DNA from 3 places in the Streptococcus sp. CCH8-C6 genome. Region 2 is predicted to be linked to each of the others. Evidence: predicted binding sites of a transcription regulator. Region 2 holds the regulator's gene; each other region holds the start of a gene.
What was found. The regulator Rex, encoded in region 2, represses fermentation and respiration genes when NADH is low (regulators of the CRP and FNR family bind a similar motif). The targets are predictions, from matches to a motif close to TTGTGAANTANTTCACAA.
Positions count from the first base shown of each region.

Region 1: the regulator Rex is predicted to act here: its motif matches at 3,618-3,635, upstream of adhE (bifunctional acetaldehyde-CoA/alcohol dehydrogenase).
Region 3: the regulator Rex is predicted to act here: its motif matches at 1,739-1,756, upstream of AX677_RS07990 (formate/nitrite transporter family protein).

Region 1 is NZ_LSJN01000061.1:102,268-108,288, reverse strand. Features, by position in the region: gene AX677_RS06255 (nucleotidyltransferase family protein) at 1-470, shown strand, start outside; gene AX677_RS06250 (low molecular weight protein-tyrosine-phosphatase) at 746-1,168, shown strand; gene AX677_RS06245 (MORN repeat-containing protein) at 1,161-1,586, shown strand; gene AX677_RS06240 (acyltransferase family protein) at 1,576-3,381, shown strand; gene adhE (bifunctional acetaldehyde-CoA/alcohol dehydrogenase) at 3,685-6,021, shown strand, end outside.
Region 2 is NZ_LSJN01000044.1:5,805-11,825, forward strand. Features, by position in the region: gene AX677_RS04750 (class A sortase) at 1-704, shown strand, start outside; gene radC (DNA repair protein RadC) at 827-1,510, shown strand; gene AX677_RS04760 (gamma-glutamyl-gamma-aminobutyrate hydrolase family protein) at 1,580-2,272, opposite strand; gene AX677_RS04765 (redox-sensing transcriptional repressor Rex) at 2,297-2,944, opposite strand; gene AX677_RS04770 (DUF4649 family protein) at 3,068-3,289, opposite strand; gene AX677_RS04775 (DUF1831 domain-containing protein) at 3,402-3,749, opposite strand; gene AX677_RS04780 (cysteine desulfurase family protein) at 3,751-4,863, opposite strand; gene AX677_RS04785 (ribose-phosphate diphosphokinase) at 4,874-5,830, opposite strand; gene AX677_RS04790 (CYTH domain-containing protein) at 5,967-6,021, opposite strand, start outside.
Region 3 is NZ_LSJN01000070.1:77,179-83,199, reverse strand. Features, by position in the region: gene rplL (50S ribosomal protein L7/L12) at 1-92, opposite strand, end outside; gene rplJ (50S ribosomal protein L10) at 166-666, opposite strand; ribosomal protein L10 leader region at 703-838, opposite strand; gene AX677_RS07990 (formate/nitrite transporter family protein) at 915-1,712, opposite strand; gene mmuM (homocysteine S-methyltransferase) at 1,826-2,773, opposite strand; gene AX677_RS07980 (amino acid permease) at 2,783-4,189, opposite strand; gene AX677_RS07975 (glucosaminidase domain-containing protein) at 4,323-5,024, opposite strand; gene yihA (ribosome biogenesis GTP-binding protein YihA/YsxC) at 5,175-5,762, opposite strand; gene clpX (ATP-dependent Clp protease ATP-binding subunit ClpX) at 5,773-6,021, opposite strand, start outside.

The DNA of each region.
Region 1 (6,021 bases), on a different contig from region 2:
TAGTGGCTGGAAGTGTGAGGAATTTTATCTGGAATATGCTGTCAGAGCGACCAGGTTTTGATTCAGAGACGGATGTAGATGTCATATTCTTTGATCCGACTTATGCTGAGGCAGAGACGATAGAGCTGGAAGCCAAGCTCAAGGCAGACTGGCCACAGTATCAATGGGAGCTCAGAAATCAAGCCTATATGCACCAGCATAGTCCTGGAACGGCACCTTATAAAAATGCTTGCGAAGCTATGAGTAAGTATCCTGAGCGCTGCACTGCTATCGGACTGCGCTTGTTGGCAAATGACAAACTGGAACTTTTTGCTCCCTATGGTTTGGAGGATATCTTAAACTTTCAGGTCAGACCGACTCCTCATTTTCTTGAAAATAAGGAGCGCCAGCGTGTGTATGCTGAGCGCTTGGCTAAGAAGAATTGGCAGAAATGCTGGCCGCAGCTGGAGTATCATTATCTTGATAAATAAGTATAAGATAAGAGTAAAATGTTTAAGTTATTTTAAGGAAGTTTTAAGGAATGGATATTATACTATAAGCAAGTTAAGAAATTAACTTAACTCCTAAAACTTTTTTCTTTTTAAAAAATAATCTCCCTACAAAAAGCCACCAAACGGTGGTTTTTTGCTATTTTCATATATGAGAGGGGCAGGGCTTGCCAGTTTTCAACGAGAATCAGGAAACTGTAAACGATTCAGAGCTAGTTTTTGCCATTATTTTGTTATAATAGATAGCGAGGTATTGTATGAAGAAAATTGTATTTGTATGTTTGGGCAATATCTGCCGTAGTCCGATGGCAGAGTTTGTCATGAAGAGTTTAACAGACCAACTGGAAATCGAGAGCCGAGCAACCTCAAGCTGGGAGCATGGCAATCCCATTCATCGGGGAACACAGGCTATTTTTAAGAAATATGCCATTTCTTATGATAGGAACAAGACTTCTCAGCAGATTTCGGCAGCGGATTTTGCGGATTTTGACTATGTCATTGGAATGGATGAAAGTAATGTCCGAGATTTGAAGCGGATGGCGCCTGAGGATTTTCAGCATAAAATTTATCAGTTTGAAGAAGAAAGTGTGCCGGATCCTTGGTACACAGGAGATTTTGACCAAACCTATGATTTGGTCTTGGCTGGCTGCAAGAAGTGGCTAGAGCGTTTGGATGGATAGGAATATGGATAAAGTAAAAGAATTTTACGATAAATACAAGGTCTATCTGACCCGGCAGAATTTAGAACTTTTGGCTGTAACGGTCATTGTACTGTCAGCTATTCTGGTTTTTACCTCGGGGATTCCTGGTAAGGGCGTTTTAACGCTAGATCAGGGGAAGATCAAGTATGACGGGACCTTGGTTCGCGGGAAGATGAACGGTCAGGGGACTATGACTTTTCAAAATGGGGACAGTTATACTGGTCAATTTCGCAATGGCATCTTTGACGGAAAAGGGACCTTTACCTCGCCGGCTGGCTGGAAATATGAAGGGGACTTCAGCAAGGGTCAGGCTGATGGACAAGGAAAGCTAACGACAGAAGGCAATGTCGTTTATGAAGGAACGTTTAAACAAGGAATTTATCAAAATGCGCATTAAATGGTTTTCGCTCGTCAGAATCACGGGGCTGCTTTTAGTTTTGCTTTATCATTACTTCCAGGGCGTTTTCCCTGGCGGTTTTATTGGCGTGGATATCTTCTTTACTTTTTCTGGCTTCTTGATTACCGCTCTGCTTATTGACGAGTTTGCTAAGAAGAAAGAAATCGATATCCAAGGCTTTTTCAAACGACGTTTTTATCGGATTGTACCCCCTCTGGTCTTTATGATTTTGGTCGTTATGCCCTTTACTTTCTTAATCCGTAAGGATTTTGTGGCTGGGATTGGGACGCAGATTGCGGCTGCCTTGGGATTTGTGACCAACTTTTATGAAATGCTTTCAGGCGGCAGTTATGAGAGTCAGTTTGTGCCGCACATCCTGATCCATACTTGGAGTCTAGCTTTAGAAGTGCACTATTATGTTCTTTGGGGCTTGGCCGCTTGGGGCTTGGGCAAGGTTGCCAAGTCAACGGCCCGCTATCGCGGTATGATTGCGTTGGTTTCTGCAGGTCTCTTTTTGCTCAGCTTTGTATCAATGTTTGCTGGCGCTTTGACCACTAAGAATTACTCTGATATTTATTTCTCAAGTTTGACCCACGTCTTTCCTTTCTTTGCAGGAAGTATCCTAGCAACCTTATCTGGCGTTGGCCATGTCAGCAGTCGCTTTAAGATGTTGGAGGAGAAGCTGACTCTTAAGCAAGTGTTAGGAATTATGGGGGGCAGCGCAGCTGTTTTGCTTTTGCTCAGCTTTCTGCTCAAGTTTGATAATCTTTGGACCTACCTGGTAGGATTCTTGATTTCAACTATCTTGGCTTGTCTGATGATTTTTGCTGCTAGGATGCTGCATGACAAGCTCCCTGATGTGAAGGAGCCTAGCCTTATCAACTTTATCGCAGATACCAGCTATGGTGTTTACCTCTTCCACTGGCCATTCTATATTATCTTTACCCAGCTGATGAGTAACGGTTTGGCTGTTCTCTTGACCACGCTGCTGTCTTTTATTTTTGCAGCCTTGTCTTTCTATATCTTGGAGCCAACTCTGGCTGGTCGTCAGCCAGTTATCATGGGAACCAAGATGGATCTGTCATCTCTCACTAGACCAATTTTTTACAGTATGATTCCGTTGACTTTAATCATGTTCTTTATCTCGGTGACAGCACCAAAGGTAGGAGCTTTTGAGGAAAGTTTGATTGTCAACGCTCTGAATCAAGCAGACACTAAGATGCAGACAACTCGCAGCCAGGTTGATCAGTCCAAGGCTACTGAGTACAATGTGGCGGACGGGATTACTATGATTGGTGACTCGGTTGCCCTGCGCTCAAGCGATCAATTGCAGCAGATCTTGCCAGGAATCGAGCTAGATACTGTCGTTAGCCGCAGTCTGAGTACAGGCTTGGAGGTCTACAAGACAGATATTGCTAATAGGGTGCTGAAGAAGCAGGTTGTTCTGGCTCTTGGAACCAATTCGTCTGGTTATTCGAATGAGCTTTTGGATGAATATGTTTCCAGCCTGCCTAAGGGGCATCAACTGATCCTCGTGACTCCTTATGACGGTCGCTCAGAGGGCGGTGTTTTAGCTCAGCAGCGGGAGTATGAGCTGGAATTAGCCAAAAAGTACGACTATGTCTTTGTGGCTGACTGGCATCAAACTGCTATCGAAAATCCGCAGATTTGGGAAGGGACAGACTATGTCCACTTTGGCTCAAACTCAGAGTCCATCATTGAAGGGGGAACTCTCTATGCCAATACCATTAAGCAAGCCATAGATGAAGCAAATTCTGGCAATGTGAAACCATAAATGATCAGCTCGGTTTGTCCGAGCTTTTTATATTTAAATAAAGAAAGCGCTTCCATATATTATGTGAAAGTAAAAGTATGTGAAATCTCTAAAAAATAAAAAATTTTTTCACAATAACTAAAAGAATAGACTGTAAAACAAGCAAATTTGTTATGTATTTCACAAATTAATAGAGAAAAGTTTGTGAATGTTAAGTGAAAGTGTTTACAAAAATCATTAAATGGGTTATAATTGAATTGTGAAATATTTAACAAAGGTTAGGGTTCTTCGTCTAACCTAAGGCAAAACCATTGGAGGAATAGAATGGCTGAAAAGAAGAAAACGGTAGAACAAGAAGACAAGGCTTTGGCAGCGCAAAAGCATGTCGACGAATTGGTGCAAAAAGGTCTGGTTGCACTCGAGGAAATGAGAAAGCTGAATCAGGAACAGGTGGACTACATCGTAGCCAAGGCCTCTGTAGCAGCTTTGGATGCCCATGGTGAGTTGGCTCTGCATGCTTATGAAGAAACGGGTCGCGGAGTTTTTGAAGATAAGGCAACTAAAAACCTTTTCGCCTGTGAGCACGTTGTGAATAATATGCGCCACACGAAAACTGTCGGCGTTATTCAGGAAGATGATGTGACTGGATTGACCTTGATTGCGGAGCCAGTGGGTGTTGTCTGTGGAATTACTCCAACAACCAACCCAACTTCAACAGCTATTTTTAAGGCTTTGATTTCCTTAAAAACACGTAATCCGATTATCTTTGCTTTCCACCCATCTGCTCAAGAATCATCTGCCCATGCAGCACAAATCGTTCGTGATGCAGCGATTGCAGCAGGTGCGCCTGAAAACTGTGTACAATGGATTACAGCGCCATCTATGGAAGCAACTTCTGCCCTTATGAACCATGAAGGAATTGCGACTATCCTTGCGACAGGTGGTAACGCAATGGTGAAGGCAGCTTACTCATGTGGTAAGCCAGCTCTGGGGGTTGGTGCCGGAAACGTACCAGCTTATGTGGAAAAATCCGCTAATATCCGTCAAGCAGCGCACGATATCGTTATGTCTAAGTCCTTTGACAATGGTATGGTCTGTGCCTCTGAGCAAGCCGTTATCATTGATAAGGAGGTTTATGATGAATTTGTAGAAGAGTTCAAATCATATCATACTTACTTTGTAAATAAGAAAGAAAAAGCTCTGTTGGAAGAATTCTGCTTTGGTGCTAAGGCAAACAGCAAGAACTGTGCTGGTGCTAAGCTCAATCCGGATATCGTTGGTAAGCCAGCCACTTGGATTGCAGAGCAAGCAGGCTTCAGCGTGCCAGAAGATACGAATATCTTGGCCGCAGAGTGTAAAGAAGTTGGTGAAAAAGAGCCATTGACACGTGAAAAACTGTCACCTGTCATCGCTGTGCTCAAGTCTGAATCTCGTGAAGACGGTGTTGAAAAGGCCCGTCAAATGGTAGAATTCCATGGTCTTGGTCACTCAGCTGCTATCCATACAGCGGACGAAGAGTTGACCAAGGAATTTGGTAAGGCTGTCCGTGCTATCCGTGTTATTTGCAACTCACCTTCTACTTTCGGCGGTATCGGAGATGTTTATAATGCCTTCCTGCCGTCACTGACTCTGGGCTGTGGTTCTTATGGTCGCAACTCAGTTGGTGATAACGTTAGTGCTGTGAATCTCTTGAACATCAAAAAAGTAGGAAGACGTAGAAATAATATGCAATGGATGAAACTCCCTTCAAAAACTTACTTCGAGCGTGACTCTATCCAATACCTGCAAAAATGTCGTGATGTGGAACGTGTCATGATCGTTACAGACCATGCGATGGTAGAGCTTGGTTTCCTAGATCGTATCATCGAACAACTCGATCTTCGTCGTAATAAGGTTGTTTACCAAATCTTTGCAGACGTAGAGCCAGATCCAGATATCACAACAGTTGAACGTGGTACAGAGATTATGCGTACCTTCAAACCTGATACAATCATCGCGCTTGGTGGTGGTTCACCAATGGACGCAGCTAAAGTAATGTGGCTCTTCTATGAGCAACCAGAAGTGGACTTCCGTGACCTTGTGCAAAAATTCATGGATATCCGTAAACGTGCCTTCAAATTCCCATTGCTTGGCAAGAAGACTAAGTTTATCGCAATCCCTACAACATCTGGTACAGGTTCAGAAGTAACACCGTTTGCCGTTATCTCTGACAAGGCTAACAACCGTAAGTACCCAATCGCTGACTACTCTCTGACTCCAACTGTAGCCATCGTAGACCCAGCTCTGGTACTGACTGTTCCAGGATTTGTTGCAGCAGACACTGGTATGGACGTTCTGACTCACGCCACAGAAGCTTATGTATCTCAGATGGCCAGCGACTTTACAGATGGTTTGGCTCTCCAAGCTATTAAACTAGTCTTTGAAAATCTGGAAAGCTCTGTTAAGAATGCTGACTTCCACTCTCGCGAAAAGATGCACAATGCCTCTACTATCGCTGGTATGGCCTTTGCCAATGCCTTCCTGGGAATTTCCCACTCTATGGCCCATAAGATTGGTGCTCAGTTCCATACGATCCACGGTCGTACCAATGCGATCTTGTTGCCATACGTAATCCGCTATAACGGTACACGTCCAGCTAAAACAGCGACATGGCCTAAGTAC
Region 2 (6,021 bases):
TTTTTATCAATATTGTTGCGACATTATTAATTATTGTGGCCCTTGGCTTAATCTTTAATGCGCAAATTCGAAACATGATTATGGTTTGGCATACCAACCAATATCAGGTCAGCAAGGTTTCCAAAGACTCTATTAATAAAAATAAAAATGTTGAGACCAGTTTTGATTTTAACAAAGTTGAGTCGCTTTCTACAGAGGCGGTCATCAATGCGCAGTGGAAAGCGCAGCAACTGCCTGTTATCGGAGGTATCTCTATTCCAGAAGTATCCATGAATTTGCCAATCTTCAAAGGGCTGGATAATGCTGGATTGTATTATGGTGCTGGTACGATGAAAGAGACTCAGCAGATGGGGCAGGGAAATTATGCCTTGGCTAGCCACCACGTCTTTGGCATCACAGGGGCTAGCAACATGCTCTTTTCCCCACTGGATCGTGCTAAGGCTGGCATGAAGATCTATATCACTGATAAAGAGCATGTCTATACTTATGTAATCACTAGTGTTGAAACGGTAACTCCAGATCGAACGGATCTGATTGAGGATACAGAAGGTGTTACAGAGATTACTTTAGTTACTTGTGAGGATGCTGCGGCAACCAACAGGACTATTGTCAAGGGAACGTTAGAAGGCTCTGTCGAGTATGACAAGGCTCCTAAGGATGTTCTTGAATCTTTCAGTAAGTCCTATAATCAAATGCAGATTTAAAGGCAAGAGACTAAAAAAATTTCACTCCAAAGGTTAGAAAGAACTCTAACTTTTGGAGTTTTTTTATATCAATTCTTGCTGATTTTGACTCTATTTCCGAATAATAAGGTAAGGAGGTTTCTATGTATAGCATTTCATTTCAAGATGATATTAGCATGATGCCACGGGAGCGTTTGATGAGAGAAGGGGCTGAAAAACTCAGTAACCAGGAGCTTCTATCAATCTTTCTCAGGACAGGCAACAAAAAAGAAACTGTTTTTCAAGTTTCTCAAAGAATTTTATCATCGATTTCCAGTTTGAACGATCTTAAGTATTTAACTTTGCAGGAATTGCAGACTATTTCTGGAATCGGTCCGATTAAGGCTGTGGAGCTGCAGGCCATTATCGAATTGGGGCGTCGGATTAACCGAGCAGAGGTTCTGCAAAAAGAGCAGATTATGGGCAGTCAAAAATTAGCCCAGAAGATGCAGCAGGAATTGGGAGATATGAGGCAGGAGTGCTTGGTTGCCATTTATCTTAATAGTCAAAATCAAATTCTGCACCAGCAGACTATTTTTATGGGGACGGTCAGCAGAAGCATTGCTGAGCCGAGAGAAATTCTCCACTACGCTCTTAAGCATCTGGCGACATCTATCATACTGGTACACAATCATCCGTCAGGCTCAGTCGTTCCTAGCAGAAACGACGATGAAGTGACTCAGCATATGAAAGAAGCATGTGAGATGATGGGTTTAGTTCTTTTGGATCATTTGATTGTGTCTAAGTACAACTACTATAGCTACCGAGAGGAGACAGATATGATATAATTTGATTTACTTGAATATAAAAAACTTCTATTCGTGTAGAACAGAAGTTTATCTAGGAATAGAGGCTTTTTAAAGAGTATTGACAACATAATCAAACAGAGCTAGGTCTCCTTCTCTGGAGCCAAACAAGAACTCTGGGTGCCATTGGACACCAAGGAATGGACTGCCGTCAGTAGAAGTTATTGCTTCAATAATTTTATCTCTAGGATCATAGGCAATGACTTCTAGGCCAGCCGCTAAATCCTTGATACTCTGATGGTGGAAGGAGTTGATTTCAGATGCTGGTCCATAGATTTCGTGCAGAATAGAACCGTTCTTGGTCACCATGCTTTGAGTCGTGTACTCAGCAGAGCTATCTTGCCAATGATCTTCAATATCTTGATGAAGAGTACCTCCTAGGGCTACATTATAAAGTTGGGTTCCGCGGCAGACGGTGAAAATTGGTTTATTTTGACGGCGAGCTTCTTTGATTAAAGCTAATTCAAAAATATCTCGTTTGAGCAGATAATCATCGCTGTCAATGGTTTTCTCTTCACCATAGAATTGAGGGCATACATTCTGACCGCCTGTGATGATTAATTTATCGACAATGGAAACATACTGTTTAGCCATTTCTTCATCACCGATTGGCAAAATCATTGGAATTCCGCCAACTTCTTTGACACCCTCAACGAATCCTGTCGCCGTATAGCTCATATGGATGAAGTGATCGTCTGGGATTTCTCTTTCATTTCCGGTTATTCCAATAATAGGTTTACTCATAGAGTGTTTAATACCTCTTTCAAATTAATAATCATTTTTTCTCATGAAGTAGAGCAGAGTCTGCAGTTCGCTAGTCAGGTCAACATACTGGACGACCACATCCTTAGGCAGGGATAGGTTTACAGGTGAGAAACAGAGAATGCCCTTGACACCAGCCTGAACTAAGATAGATGCGACTTCTTGAGCTTTTACGCTAGGTACAGTTAGGATGGCAGTTTGCACATTTCCTGACTGTATTTTTTCTTTGATTTGGGAAATTCCATAGATAGGAATCCCATCGCTGGTTGTGCTGCCAACTTCTGGATGGTCATCTACGTCAAAAGCCATTACAACCTTCATTTTATTGCGCTCATGAAAACGATAGTGTAGCAGAGCACGTCCCATATTACCAACACCAACAATCATGACATTGGTAATAGCATTATCGTTTAAGAGGTCAGCAAAAAAGTTCATCAATTTCTTGACATCATAACCAAATCCTCTGCGGCCAAGTTCACCGAAATAAGAAAAATCTCGTCTGACAGTAGCAGAGTCAATACCAATGGCTTCTGCAATTTGTTTGGAGTTTGCTTTCTCAATCTTCTCAGCATTAAACCGTTTAAAAATACGATAGTAGAGCGACAGTCTTTTAGCAGTTGCTCGGGGAATTGTAGTATTTTTTTCAGTTTTCACAAAATCACAACCTTTCTAATTCTATTTTATAGGAAGTTTGTGAAAAAATCAACTAATTAAGAGTGTTTAATTCACTAAAAAGGAAAAGAATGAAAGTTTAAGTTATGTTGTAACTGCGAAGGATTAGTTCTGGTAGGGAGTCAAGTCTAACTGGTACATCTGGCGGTATAAGTCGCCGATTAACCCTGTAAATGGCAGTTGGTGTCCATTATAAGTGATGGAAAGTACTTTGAGAGAGTCAGGAACCGTGACGCAGCCAGAGAAGGCTAGAAGAAATTCATCGAAGTCTTCATAGGTAAGTGACCGTTTCACTTTATATGAGTCCAAATAGGTCAGTTCAACCATTGTTAATCCTTTCTTTGGGTTCGGTTGGTCTTTTCTTCAAGTGTTCTAAGTAGAAGTCAAGCTCGTTTTTTTAAGAGTCTAAATCAAAAAAGCAAAATTGCGAGAATCTTGCTTATTGTGGTGTCTTTTCAAAAATATTTCTTTCAACCAGGCTATCCATCAAGAAATAAAATTTTTGCTGTATAATGTGATGGTCTTCTGATTTGAAAATATTGACCAAGCGCAGGCCTGATTTATCAGTGATGTTGATTTTGAAACCATTCAAATCTTTATTGACGATGATTTTCAGCAGAAAACCATTTCCGCTGTTGGGTACAGATTCCAGCAGACGAGAGAGTTCATAGTTGCCAACCTTGCTTTCAGCGAATGTATTGTCGCGCAAGGTAAATTTCTTGACATTTGGGTGAAGTGAATAGGTATATTCACAGTTTGCTAAGCTAACAGATGTTTGAAAGGCCATCTTATCCTCCTAAAATTTCTTTTAATTTCTTTGTAAATGATTGAATCTCTTGCAGGGTCGTTTGGTCCGAAGTACTGATTCGAATAGACTCATGCAAGCGGTTGGAATCCTTGCCGTACATAGCCTGCAAAACATGACTGGGTTGTATAGCTCCGGCTGTGCAAGCTGATCCTGTTGAAATGGAAAAGCCGTTTAAATCCATTTGAAGCAGAAGCAGATCATTCTTTTGATTGGGAAATCCCAAATTGATGACATAAGGCAAGCTTGGCTGACTTTCATTTAAGTAATATTCAATGTCTAATAAGTCAGCAAGTAAGCTGTCTTTTAAGTCTTGCGCATGCTCTAGATTTTCCTCTAGATGTTCCATGCTCTCTGACAGAGCCGCTGCCATGCCTGTGATAGAGATTAGATTTTCAGTTCCGGCCCGGTGTTTTTCTTCCTGGTCACCACCGTGCATGAAATTGTCAAAATCCATCTTCTTGGCATAAAGGAAGCCAACACCTTTGGGGCCATGAAACTTATGAGCTGAGGCAGAGAGGAAGTCAATCCCTAGCTCGTCAGGGTAGATGGGAAGTTTGCCAATTGCTTGGACAGCATCAACGTGAAAAGCAGCACGATGTTCTCGCAGTAGTTCACCAATTTCCTTAATGGGGAGCATGGCACCCGTCTCGTTATTAACCGCCATGACGGACACAAGAATAGTGTCAGGTCTAAGTGCCTTTTTAATATCCGCCGCTCGAATCTGACCATCCACCGGCTGAACAAAAGTAGCTTCAAAGCCGAATTTGTCTACTAAGTACTCCACCACTTCTAAGACAGCATGGTGTTCAATAGCAGTGGTAACAATATGTTTTCCTCGATTCTGGTGACGAAGGGCATAGCCTTTGATAGCAGTATTGTTGCTTTCAGTGCCACCTGAAGTAAAAAGAATCTTATTGCTTTGAGTATGCAGAGCTTGAGCAATATCCTCACGCGCCTGTCTGAGGAGTTTACTAGCTTCTCGACCATGGCTATGCGTATTGGAAGGATTTCCAAAGACGGTCATAGTTTTGGTCATTGCTTGGATTGCAGCGGGCGACAAAGCAGTTGTAGCGGCATTATCTAAATAAATCACTCCGGTTACCTTATTTCTTTTGATAGGCAAAGAGTGGGCTGACTGGTTTTCTCTCTTGGATGCGGACAATGGCATCACCAATCAGTTCACTAGCTGTAATGTAGTGGAGATTCTTAGGTGTTTTTTCTTTGGTATCAACAGAGTCTGTCACAAGAATTTCCCTGATAGGAGAATTATCCAGCAATTCCGCAGCTTTATCTGCAAAGAGACCATGACTGGATACAGCATAGATTTCGACTGCGCCTTCGCGACAGACAATTTTAGCTGCTTCAGAGAAAGTCCGACCGGTATTTAAAATGTCGTCAATAAGAATAGCTTTCTTGCCCTCGACATCTCCAATGATATATCCCTCAGAGCGACCCGCCTCATCTTCGCCATAATCAATGATAGCGATAGGGGCATCCAGATATTCAGCCAAATTGCGGGCGCGTTTTACACCAGAGTTTTTAGGGCTGACGACAACGACATCATCGCCAGTAAGGCCCATGTTGCAGTAGTGTTTGGCAAAGAGTGGGATAGTGAAGAGGTTATCTACTGGGATATCAAAGAATCCTTGGACCTGCACGGCATGAAGATCCAGAGAAATCACGCGATCCACTCCAGCACCGACAAGCATATTGGCAACCAGTTTAGCTGTGATTGGCTCGCGAGGGGCAGCAGTCCGATCCTGACGGGCATAACCAAAATAAGGCATCACAACATTAATCGTGTTGGCACTTGCACGCTTGCAGGCATCCACCATAATCAAGAGTTCCATCAAGTGATTATTGACAGGGAAGCTAGTAGACTGAATGATGTATATATCATAGCCACGGACACTTTCTTCAATGTTAATCTGAATCTCGCCGTCCGAGAATTGGCGGGAGGAAAGTTTTCCCAAAGGAACCCCAGCAGCCTCAGCGATTTTTTCAGCTATGGAATGATTGGAGTTGAGGGAAAAAAGCTTCATATTTTTTTTATCTGACATGAGTTGGACCGTCCTCTTTTTGTGTCATTTCTATAATCTAATGCTCCATGAAATTTATATTTCAATAGTCTTTAGATTGCTACCTTTTATTTTACCAAAAAAAATAGATTATTTCAGCTATTTTGTGGTTGTTGATTTACAAGTTTTCAGAAAATCTTGCCATCTTGCTCTTACCAGGTTTGTAGTCGATG
Region 3 (6,021 bases), on a different contig from region 2:
AATTCTTCCTCGATAGCTTTTACAAGGTCGTTCAATTCAAGGATTGAAGCTTCTTTAATTTCAGCAATAATGTTTTCAATGTTCAATGCCATTGTTATTTCCTCCAAATAATTTTTAAATTTATAATATTTTTTTCGTAGCTAGGCTACGCTGCGTAGCTTAAGATTAAGCTGCGTCTTCTTTGTTGTCTGCAACTGCTTTGACAGCAAGTGCAACGTTGCGAACTGGTGCTTGAAGTACAGAAAGGAGCATAGAAAGAAGTCCTTCGCGGTTTGGAAGAGTTGCAAGTGCAAGAATCTCTTCTTTTGATGCGACAGCGCCTTCGATTGCACCACCTTTGATTTCAAGTGCATCAGCGTTCTTAGCAAAGTCGTTTAAGATTTTCGCTGGAGCAACAACATCTTCGTTAGAAAATGCTACTGCAGATGGTCCAACAAAAACAGATGCCAGGTCTTCAAGTCCAGCTTTTTCAGCTGCACGACGCAAGATTGAGTTTTTGATAACTTTGTACTCAACTTCGCTTCCACGAAGCTCACGACGAAGAACGGTATCTTGCTCAACAGTTAAACCACGAGCGTCCACAACGACGATAGAAGCAGCAGCTTTCATTTTCTCAGCAACTGCGTCAACCAGTTCCGCTTTTTTAGCAATAATAGCTTCACTCATTTAGTGTTTCACCTCCGTAATTATTTTGCTTGGGAATTTTCCAAAAGAAAAACGCGCCCAAACCTAGACACGAAAGTACAATACGCTTCTTTTTACATGATACGTTTTGTCCTCGGTAGGATCTTTATGAGTCGAGCTCCCCTACTGTCTTAGGCAGTTTTTTCAAACCATTGATAATTATAGCAAAAGAGAAAAAAGATTGCAAGTCTTTTAAGCAATCTTTTTTATTTTATTGAAATTACACCGCATTAATCCACGTAATCTTTTTCGTTTTTATTAAACCAAGCGTATGGCAAACCTATGAGTAGACCACCACCGATGAGATTACCGATAAAGGTTACGCCCCAGTGGCGTAGGATATTTCCAATACCAAAATTTTGCACTTCCGCTGCTGCTGAGCTGAATTTCACGATAGCGAAGGAAGCAAAGTTGGCTGCCAAGTGTTCGTTAGTCAGGAATACAAACATATAAATGGCTGATATAACTAAGAAGAGTTTAGCCGTACTATCCTTGACCAAAACAAAGGAAAGAATAGCGATATTAACAAAGATATTGGCCAAGACTCCCTCAAGCAGAATCAGCTCATTAGATCGAGCGAGCTTCATCTGCACAACACCAGAAATGAAACTATCTTTGCTAAGCCCTACATAAGCAGCCGAGTTAGCAAAGAGCCAGCCGGCAATCAAGGCGCCAATCAGATTGAAAAAGGTACAATAAAGCAAAATCGTCAAGGCTTTTTTCCAGTCAATCTTTTTCAAAAAGGTACCAGCAGTCAGAAACATCATATTAGAAGTCACCAATTCTGCATTTAGAAAGACAATGTAAGCCAATCCCCAAGCAAAGATGAAAGGAAAGAGAAAGCGCCCAGTTCCTGGAACGATCTTATTCGTCAAATCTGCCGCAATGGCTCCAGCACCAGTGCTAAAGGTTAGGAAAGCTCCAGCAAAGATGGAACGAACAGCATACTTGGCCTTGCTTGTATCAAACAAAGCTTCTTTCTTGCGGCAAGCTGCTTCAATTTTAGGGATAAATGTCGATTCAGGCATAAAAATTTCTCCTATTAATTTAAACTATGTATAGTATATCACAAAGTTCTTGCTTTTGATAGCGTTTTCGAGAACCTTTTTAAATTTTCTAAAAAAGGATTGAAAATTTATTTTCAATCCTTAAATCCTTTTGCTAACTGAGCAATATCTTCTGGCCGTGTTCGGCAGCAACCACCAAAAAGTTGCACTCCTTGCTCTTGCCAAAGTTTACTATTTTCCAGCAAGCTCCGCTCCTGCTCTGGATTGTCGTGCCAAGTCTTGGTCAAGCCATTATAAGTTTCGCCAGAGTTTGGATAGGTCAGAAAAGGTTTGTTGCACACTTGTCCAAGCCCATCTAATAGCGGAGCAATTAAATGTGGAGCTGTACAGTTAAAACCAACTGCCAAGACTTGTGAACTTTCTTGAGCCAAGTTTCCTAATTCCTCAATCTTAGTGCCATCTGATATAGCATTCTCCGACTGGGCAACAAAGGACAAATAAGCCTCAGCCTGCGGAAATTCCTCAGCTAAAAGTCGGAGGATTGCTGCCGCTTCTGCTCCATTTGGAATCGTTTCAATAGCCAACAAGTCACTCCCAGCTTCCAGTAAAGCTTGAATACGCGGGCAGTGAAACTCTCGAAATTCTGCCTCGCTCAGCTGATAATTTCCCGTATATTCTGAACCGTCGGCCAGATAGGCAGCATAAGGTCCTACTGACCCAGCAACTAATGGATAAGAGCGCTGCTTTTGCTCTTCTGGAGATAATTCTTGCCAGACATTTTCGATTGCCTTTTGTGCTAAGAAGACTGTCTCTTTTAAAAGATCGTAACCCTTTTCAGGAGTTAGTCCTGCCTCTATAAATGCTGGAATGCTGGCCTGATAACTGGACGTAGTGATGATGTCACTGCCAGCTCTCACATAGCTTTCATGCACATCTTGAATAATCTGAGGCTGGTCTAATAGGTATTGAGCGGACCAAAGCTTACCAGATACATCATAACCCCGACTTTCCAACTCTGTACCTAAGGCTCCATCTAAAATAATGATTTCTTGCTTGTCAAGCAAATTTTTAAATTTTCCCATGACATACTCCTAAGATCTACGATGACGAAGGTAATAATATAGATAGCAAAGACCAACAAAAGGTAGACCAAAATAAAGCCCTGCTCTTTGCGACTTATCCCAAGCAATCCCAATGACAGATAAAACCAAAAGAACTATCGTAATGTAAGGCAAGAAAGGACTAAAGGGAGTTTTGAAAGCTAGTTCATCCTCTTGATGTTCTTTCAGCCATTCTTGGCGGAAACGAATTTGAGCAATGGGAATAGACAACCAAACAACTACCACTGCAAAACCTGCAATCGAAACCAAAGCTAGGAAAACAGTGTCTGCTGCATAAAAACTTGCAAAAAGCGATAATGCAGCTCCTAACATAGATAATAAGAGAGCTCTCATTGGTACGCCATGACGATTAATTTTTACAACCTTTCTGCTAATCATTCCTTCATTTGCCAAAGACCATAGCATACGACTAGAAGCATATAGCCCAGAATTTCCCGCTGATAGAATAGCTGTTAAGATAACAAAATTCATGATATCCGCTGCATAAGGTAAGCCAATCTTATCAAAAACAGTTACGAAAGGAGCCTGTGTCACTCCTGCTTCCTTGACTGGTAACAAAGCAGCTAGAACAATGATTGTCAACACAAAGAAGATTACCAAACGACCAATCGTTGTTTTAATAGCTTTAGGTACAGCTTCTGTCGGATTATCCGTTTCTCCTGCTGCAATACCAATGAGTTCTGTACCTGAAAAGGCGTAGTTCACTGCCAGCATAATAGACAAAAGCGCTGTCCAGTTTTTAGGAAAAGCTCCATGAGCTGTCAAGTTACTGAAGAAAGGCGCGTTTTGATGGTGACTCATAGGAATCAGACCAAATATCGCACCAATTCCCAAGATAATAAAGACAATAATCGTAATAACCTTGATACTTGAAAAGTAGAATTCTGCTTCTGCAAACAATCTAACACTAAGAGCGTTCATTCCAAAGATTACAGCTGCAAAAAAAGCCGCAAAAAACCAAGCTGGAACACTAGGAAACCATCGTTGCATCAGCATACCTGCGCCCAAGAACTCTGTTCCTAAAGCCACCGTCCAACAAAGCCAATAGAGCCAAGCAACAGCAAAACCTGTGCCTGGACTAATAAACTTTGTTGCATAAGTGTGGAAGGAACCAGTCACTGGCATGGCAACAGCAAGCTCTCCTAAAGAGAGCATAACCAAATAAACCACCACTGCACCAATTAGATAAGATAAAACTGCTCCCAAAGGCCCTGCCTGAGCAATCGTATAACCAGAACTGAGAAAAAGACCTGTCCCAATAACACCACCAAGTGACAGCATAAAGAGATGCCTGCTCGTCATCTTACGATGAAATTCACCTTCATTCTCAAAGTTGTGGTTTTGAGAATGTTCATGTTTTGAATCTTTTTTAGCCATAATACTTCCTTTATTTTTTTGCTATTTACCTATTGTATCATAAAGGAAAGTAAGGAATCATATATATTTTTTATTTAAATCATAAAGAAAATCTATATATACTAAAAAAGAGGTCTCCCTCTTTTTAGTTGTACTATAAAAATCTATTTGCCCAAGCAACATCAACATCCAAGACATCTTGAGTAGTATATTGCTGACGATAAGGATTGTAAACGATATAACCAGCTCCAGACTCATAGAGTGGTGAATCAAAGCGAGTCAAATCGTATTTTTCAATAATATAATTCAATTTAGCATTATAACTAGTATCTGTTGCATAGACACCAGTCAGGGCAGCAGTCGCATCCTGGAAAGTTGGTGCATTACTCTTCCATGCGCCTGCAAAATGCCCTTGCTTGAGTACAGCAACATAGTCTTGCAGAGATTCCACATAGCTAGGATAAGAACGGAAACTATCATTGATAGTATAAGAGTTACCTTCTCCATCATCTTCCCATGTTTCCATGTTAGCAGATTGCCCCTCATAATGTCCTTTAATACCAAATAAATTATAGTGAGGATCACTTGACAAACCAGATTGTCCAGAGCCACTCTCTAAAATAGCCTGTGCAATCATTACAGAAGCATAAAGATCATTATCCTGTCCCAACTGACGAGCCGGTTCACCAATCTGTGAAATAAAATAGTCAGTTGGGTTCATAGGTTGTTGGTCGCTATTATTGGCACTAGCTGTATCAGTTCGATTAGCTAAATAAAAACCAACAATAACAGTTGAAATCATTATGAATAAAATCGAAAGGGTTCTTTTACCTCTTTTTGATATTCTCTTCTTCATCATTATTCTCCTAAGTTTATTTCGTTATTTTCATTCATTCTATCATAATAAATAACTAAATAACACTACTAATAAATTACAAGTATGTAACATTTTTCGTTTTATTTCAAAAAATCCAACTCAAAGATAAGTTGGATTTAATTCGTAATATTAAATTTTTGACAAAATTGCATCCCAAGCAGCATCTAAGCCATCCTTGGTGACTGAGGAAAAAAGAATGAAATCATCATTTTTGTCAAAGTCCAGCTTTTTCTTAATAGCTGACTCGTGCTTATTCCATTTTCCGCGAGGGATTTTATCTGCTTTGGTCGCTACTAGAACAACCGGAATGTCATAATATTTCAGAAATTCATACATTTGCACATCATCTGCGCTCGGGTCATGACGAAGATCAACAAGGCTGACAACCGCTCTGAGATTTTCACGACTGGTCAGATATTCCTCAATCATCCGGCCCCATTTTTCACGCTCTTTTTTGGAAACACGGGCATAGCCATAACCTGGCACATCAACAAAACGCAACTTGTCATCAATGTTGAAAAAGTTTAGCAGCTGAGTTTTTCCAGGTTTTCCTGAAGTTCGCGCTAAATTCTTACGATTAAGCAGTGTATTGATGAAGCTGGACTTTCCAACGTTGGAGCGGCCAGCCAAGGCAATTTCTGGAATATTATCTTGAGGGTAATGCGATTTATTGGCTGCACTCAGCAAAATCTCTGCATTGTGTGTATTGATTTCCATAAGCACCTCGTTAGGCAGTTTCTAGAATAGGCTTATCTGTTCCATCTACTGCTTCTTTGGTAATACGGACAAGTTTGACATTTTCCTGACTTGGAACTTCAAACATGACATCCATCATAGTTTCTTCAATGATAGAGCGAAGTCCACGTGCACCTGTTTTACGTTCAATCGCTTTATTTGCAATCTCCTGCAGAGCATCCTCGTCAAATTCAAGCTTAACATCATCATAAGACAGAAGTGCCTGATACTGCTTAATAAG